Regions from separate parts of the Amycolatopsis cynarae genome, predicted to be linked through region 1. Evidence: riboswitches for the same ligand, from Rfam matches in the RefSeq annotation. Region 1 holds a riboswitch; the other holds the start of a gene.
What was found. Region 1 has a riboswitch for S-adenosylmethionine ahead of thrC (threonine synthase). Riboswitches for the same ligand answer to the same signal wherever they lie in the genome.
Positions count from the first base shown of each region.

Region 2: linked by a shared signal. The riboswitch ahead of ORV05_RS21865 (aminotransferase class V-fold PLP-dependent enzyme) and the one ahead of thrC (threonine synthase) in region 1 are both predicted to bind S-adenosylmethionine.

Region 1 covers NZ_CP113836.1:5,054,326-5,057,593, forward strand. Annotated here, with positions in the region: gene rpsT (30S ribosomal protein S20) at 117-377, shown strand; gene holA (DNA polymerase III subunit delta) at 475-1,449, opposite strand; SAM riboswitch class I at 1,564-1,696, shown strand; gene thrC (threonine synthase) at 1,709-2,974, shown strand; gene ORV05_RS24170 (ComEC/Rec2 family competence protein) at 2,993-3,268, opposite strand, start outside.
Region 2 covers NZ_CP113836.1:4,580,237-4,583,504, reverse strand. Annotated here, with positions in the region: gene ORV05_RS21870 (potassium/proton antiporter) at 1-1,133, shown strand, start outside; SAM riboswitch class IV at 1,197-1,311, shown strand; gene ORV05_RS21865 (aminotransferase class V-fold PLP-dependent enzyme) at 1,344-2,684, shown strand; gene lspA (signal peptidase II) at 2,711-3,268, shown strand, end outside.

The DNA.
Region 1 (3,268 bases):
TGCTGGTAGCCTTGTCGCTCGTTGCCGTGTGGCATTCCGCCAGGGAGGAAACCCGGGTTTCCGGGGCCACGAGAACACGGCGGCGAATCCCGGAAGCAGATCGAAGGAGTGCCCGCGTGGCCAACATCAAGTCCCAGATCAAGCGCATCACGACCAACGAGAAGGCGCGCCAGCGCAACCAGTCGATCAAGTCTTCGGTGAAGACCGCGATCCGCAAGTTCCGCGAAGCCGCCGAGGCCGGGGACAAGGACAAGGCGATCGAGCTGCAGCAGGCCGCCGCGAAGAAGCTCGACAAGGCCGCCAGCAAGGGTGTCATCCACCCGAACCAGGCCGCGAACAAGAAGTCGGCCATGGCCAAGCGCGCCAACCAGCTCTGAGTTCACGCATCCCGGAGGGCCCGCCGCTGCCACGCAGCGGCGGGCCCTCCGTCGTTGCGCAGCCCGCCCGGGGAAATGTCGGTGCCGGTCAGTGCCGTCAGTGCCGGTCGCGTGCGTCGGCGAGATCGAGAATCGCCCGTTCGAGGGCGTAGGACGGATCGGCCGCCTGGCCCTTGACCTCGGCGTTCACCCTGGCCACGATGCCCATCGCGGCGGCGAGCCCGGCCGGGGACCATCCGCGCGACTGCCCCTGTGCCTTGCGCACCTTCCAGGGCGGCATGCCCAGTTCGCCCGCCAGCTGGTTCGGATTGCCGCGGCCCGCGGCGGACACCCGCGCGATCGTGCGGACGGCGTCCGCGAGCGCATCCGCGACCAGCACGTGCGGCACGCCGATCTGCTCGGCCCAGCGCATCGACTCCAGCGCGGCGGCCCGGTCACCGCCCACGGCCTTCTCGGCGACCGCGAAACCGGTCACGTCGGCCCGTCCCCGGTGGTAGCGGCGGACCGCCTCCTCGTCCACCTTGCCCCCGGTGTCGGCGACCAGTTGGGCCGACGCCGACGCCAGTTCCCGCAGATCCGAACCGACCGCATCGAGGAGCACGGCCACCGCGCCCGGCTCGATCCGGCCCCCGGCCTGGCGGACTTCGTTGCGCACGAACATTTCCCGCTCGGCGGACTTGGTGATCTTCGGGCATTCGGTGACCTGTGCGCCCGCCTTGCGCAGTGCGGCGGGCAGCGCCTTGGCCGCCTTGCTCCGCCCGCCACCGGTGTGGACGACGACGAGCACCACACCCTCGGCGGGCATCTTGAGGTAGGACAGCACGGCGTCGGCGAGTTCCTGTCCTATGTCCTGCGCGGCCTCGAGCACGATCACCCGGCCCTCGGCGAACAGTGAGGGGCTGACCAGTTCGGCCAGTCCGGGCACGGTGAGCTCGGCCGCCTTGGCCTTCGTGAGTTCCGCCGCGGGATCCGTCTTCCTGGCCGTTTCGAGCGCGGCACGCACGGCACGCTCGACGAGGAGTTCCTCTTCGCCGAGGACGAGATGAAGGGACGGGACCGCGGGCGAGCTCACGCCACGATCCTGCCACGGTGACGAACCCCGCAGGGGCATGGCGCCGCGAGAACGCCCTGTCGTATGGTGTTAGGCGCGTGCCGCCTGGAAGGGCCGCCGCACACAACCGAATACCGCTCATCCAGAGGGGCAGAGGGAACGGCCCGATGAAGCCCCGGCAACCGGCGTCAGCCTGTCATCTCGATTCCGCGAGGTAGCTGACGACCACGGTGCCAATTCCGGCCCGCCCCGGCGGGACAGATGAGGAAAGGACCTCGCGATGACTGCCACCCTCAGGACTGCTTCGACCGGCCGCGCCCTGGACCTGGGCCCCGCCGTGGAACTGGTTTCCAAAGAGGAGGGCCACCGCCAGCCGCTCGCCCCGGAGTTCGTTTCCGCCGAGGACTTTTCGCCGCTGGAGGTCGCCTACGACTTCGGCCGGGTCCGCCGGGAGGACATCGAAGCCGGGCCGAAGAACATCTGGCGGTACAAGAAGCTGCTGCCGGTGCCCTCGAACGTCGAGGAAATCCCGAACACCGAACCGGGCTGTACCAGGCTGGTGCGTGCCGACCGGCTCGCCAAGGCCCTCGGCCTGAAGCGGCTGTGGGTCAAGGACGACACCGGCAACCCCACCCACTCGTTCAAGGACCGCGTGGTCGCCGTCGCGCTGGCCGCCGCGCGGGAGTTCGGTTTCGACACCCTCGCCTGCCCTTCGACCGGCAACCTGGCCAATGCCGTGGCGGCCGCGGCGGCCCGGGCCGGCTGGCGCTCGGTGGTGCTGATCCCGTCCTCGCTGGAGCGCGCGAAGGTGCTCACCACCGCGGTGTACGACGGCGACCTCATTGCCGTCGACGGCAACTATGACGACGTGAACCGCCTCGCCACCCAGCTCGCCGCCGAGCACGACACGTGGGCGTTCGTGAACGTCAACGTCCGCCCGTACTACTCGGAGGGCTCCAAGACCCTGGCCTTCGAGGTCGCCGAGCAACTCGGCTGGCGCCTGCCGGAGCAGATCGTGGTCCCGATCGCGTCCGGCTCCCAGCTGACCAAGGTGGACAAGGGCTTCCGCGAACTGGGCAGCCTCGGCCTGGTGGAAGAGAGCCCGTACAAGGTCTTCGGCGCGCAGGCCACCGGCTGCTCGCCGGTCTCGGCCGCGTTCCGCAACGGCTACGACGTGGTGCAGCCGGTCAAGCCGGACACCATCGCCCGCTCCCTGGCCATCGGCAACCCGGCGGACGGGCCCTACGTGCTCGACACGGTCCACCGCACCGGCGGCGCGATCGAGGACGTCAGCGACGAGGAAATCGTCGAGGGCATCCGCCTGCTCGCGCGAACCGAGGGCATCTTCACCGAAACCGCCGGCGGGGTCACCGTGGCGACCGCCAAGAAGCTCATCGAGACCGGCAAGCTCGACCCCGAGGCGGAGACGGTGCTGCTGATCACCGGCGACGGCCTGAAGACACTGGACGCCGTCGAGGGCCGGATCGGTCCTAAGGCGACAGTGCCGCCGAACGCCGACGCCGTCCGCCGGGCGCTCGAAAGCTGACCGCACGGGCCCGCACGCTCATTTTCCCCTGCGCACCAACGCGAGTTCTCCCTTCTGGCTGAGCACCGCCGCGTCGCCGTCGGTGTCGGTGCGGGCGACAAGCGCACCACCCGCGGCCAGTGTGTCCATTGTGGACCTACTGGGGTGGCCGTAGGGGTTGCCTGCGCCGGCACTGACCAGTGCCACCCGCGGGGACACCGCGGCGAAGAACTGGGGCAGCGAGTAGCGGCTTCCGTGGTGTGGTGTCTTGAGCACCTCCGCGTGCAGATCGGTGCCGTCGGTGAGCAGGGCGCT
Region 2 (3,268 bases), 470 kb from region 1:
GGCGCATGGCTCTGCTGTGGGGTGCCGTGCTCGCCTCCACCGACTCGGCCGCCGTGTTCTCGGTGCTGCGCACGCTCGGCATCCGGCGGCGGCTGGTGGGCGCGCTGGAGATCGAGTCCGGCCTCAACGACGCCCCGGCCTACATCGCCGTGGTCGTGCTCGCCGAGGGTTCGCGGCTGGACTGGACGCTGCCCCTGCTGGTGGTCTACGAACTACTGGCCGGTCTCGCGGTGGGGGCGGCACTGGGCTGGCTGGGGGCGTGGGCCCTGCGGCGCGCCGCATTGCCCGCCACCGGTCTCTATCCACTCGCGACGGTCGCGATGTGCGTGGTCGCCTACGCCTGCGGCCAGTTCGCCCACGCGTCGGGACTGCTCGCCACCTACGTCGCCGCGCTGATCCTGGGCAACGCCCGCCTGCCGCACCGTTCCGACACGGTGTCCTTCGCCGAGGGCATGGGCTGGCTCGCGCAGATCGGGCTGTTCGTGCTGCTCGGCCTGTTTGCCACCCCGGAACGCCTGCTGTACGCGGTGGTGCCGGGCCTGGTGGCGGGCGCGGTGGTGCTGCTGCTCGCCCGGCCGCTGTCGGTGCTGGTGTCGCAACTGCCGTTCCGCGTTCCCTGGCGGGAGCAGGTGTTCCTGTCCTGGGCGGGACTGCGCGGGGCGGTGCCCATCGTGCTCGCCATGATCCCGCTCGCCCTCGGCCTGCCGGACGCGGAGCGGCTGGTGGACGCGGTGTTCGTGCTGGTCGTCGTGCTCACCCTGGTGCAGGGCACGACGCTGAGCAGGCTGGCGGGGGTGCTCGGCCTGTCCGCCGAGACCGAGCCGAAGGAGATCGAGGTGGACTCCGCGGCGTTGGACGAGCTCCAGGCGGCGCTGCTGCAGGTCCGCATCCAGCGGGGATCCCGGCTGCACGGCGTCTACCTCACCGAGCTGCGCCTGCCCGCGGGGGCGTCGCTGAGCCTGATCGTGCGCGACGGGAAGAGCTTCACCCCGCAGCGGACCACCCGGCTGCAGGAGGGCGACCAGTTGCTGGTGGTGGCCACCGAATCGGCGCTCGAAACCGCCGAGCGGCGGCTGCGCGCGGTGGACCGGGCGGGCCCGCTGGCGCGCTGGCGCGGCGAATCGGGCCGCTGACCGCCGTCCCACCATCCGGTCGCCGGTCGCCTCGTCCCGGCCCATTCGGCTAGGCTGCCCACAGGTCATGAGTGCCAGCGCGAAGCCCCGGCTCGCTGGCCGGCAACCCTCCTACCGCGGTGGGGTGCCCCGGGTGAGGACCTGGTCCGCCGCGCGGTGCGGCGGGCAAGCGCGGACCCCCCGGGGTCCCTGGGTCGTCCAGGAGACGTCGTGACGCTCACCGTCGGCAGCACCATCGACAGCACCGAAATCCGTGTCCGGCAGGACATCCCGGCCGTGCTGGGCACCCGCGTCCCGCTGGTGACCGGGGGAGAGACCGGCTACGCCAATCTCGACCACGCGGCCAGCGCGCCGTGCCTGGCCGCGGTCCGCGACGCCGTGGACGCCTTCCTGCCGTGGTACGCCAGTGCCCACCGCGGCGCCGGTTTCGCCTCGCAAGTGTCCACAAGGGTCTATGAGCGGGCACGGGAGGTGCTGCGGAAGTTCGCCGGCGCGCGCGACCGGGACACCGTGATCTTCACCCGCAACACCACCGACGCCCTGAACCTGTTGGCGCGCGCCCTGCCCCGGCACACCTCGGTGGTGCTGTTCGACACCGAGCACCATGCGGCGCTGCTGCCGTGGCGCGGCCCGAACGTGGTCCGCATCCCGGCGCCACGCACCCGGCTCGCGGCCGTCGCCGCGGTGGAGCGGGCGCTGGCGGGCTGCCCGGCCGGGCCGCGGCTGGTGGTGCTGACCGGCGCGTCGAACGTGACCGGGGAAACCCTGCCGGTGGCCGAGATCGCCGCGGTCGCCCGGCGGCACGGCGCCCGCACCGCACTGGACGCGGCGCAGCTCGCCCCGCACCGCCCGATCTCGCTGACCGGCCTCGACGTCGACTACGTCGTGCTGTCGGGCCACAAGCTGTACGCGCCGTTCGGGGCGGGCGCCCTGATCGGCCGCGCCGACTGGCTGCGCGCCGCCACGCCGTATCTGGCCGGTGGCGGCGCCACCAAGGCCGTCACCCGGCACGAGACCGGGGTCGGCGTCACCTGGCACACCGGCCCGGAACGGCACGAGGCCGGTTCACCCAACATCGTCGGCGTCCATGCCCTCGCGGTCGCCTGCGAGCAGCTCGGGGCGCACTGGGACGCGTTGGAGGCGCACGAGCACGCGCTGCTGGAGCGCCTGCGGGCCGGGCTGGCCGCCGTGCCGGGGCTGGCCGAACTGCGGTTGTTCGACGACGAGAGTGACCGGACCGGTACCGTGAGCTTCACCCTCGACGGCTTCGAACCGGGCTGGCTGTCGGCGGTGCTGTCGGCCGAATACGGCATCGGTGTGCGGGACGGCGCGTTCTGCGCGCACATCGCCACCCGCAGGCTGGCCGGGCAGGGCGCGCAGGCGGTGCGGGTGAGCCTGGGCCTGGGCACCACCGAAGAGCACATCGACCGGCTGGTGCTGGCGCTGCGGCAGATCGTCGCGCGGGGTGCCCGCTGGACCTACGGCCGCCCCGCCGGGCGCTGGGCGCCCGTGCCGGACCCGCGCCCGCTGCCCCCGTTCCTGGCCGGGTGAGCAGGGCGGACGGCCCGGCGTGGACAATGGTCCGGGTGAGCACCGAAAACCGATCGCAGCCCGAGACCAGCTCCGGGGAGGAACCGGCCCCGCAGGCGCCGAAGCGGCGGGTGGGTCTGCTCGCCGCCGTCGCCCTTGCGGCGGTCGCGCTCGACATCCTCACCAAGGTCCTCGTCGTGTCCAATTTGGAGGGACGGGAGCCGGTGAAGCTCCTCGGCGGCCTGGTCTACCTCCAGCTCGTCCGTAACCCCGGTGCGGCCTTCTCCATGGCCACCGGGATGACCTGGGTGCTGGCGCTGGTGGCGATCGCCGTGGTGGGCACCCTCATCTGGTTCGCCGGTCGCCTGCGCTCGGCGGGCTGGGCGGTCGGGCTCGGCCTGGTGCTCGCCGGCGCACTGGGCAACCTGATCGACCGCCTCTTCCGCGCGCCGGGCCCGCTGCGCGGGCACGTGGTCGACTTCATCTCCGTGTTCGCCCCCAACGCCGAGGCCTTCCCGGTGTTCAACGTGGCGGATTCGTGCATCTGCGTGGGCGGCGCCCTGATCGTGCTGCTGTCGGTGCTGGGCCGCGACTACGACGGAACC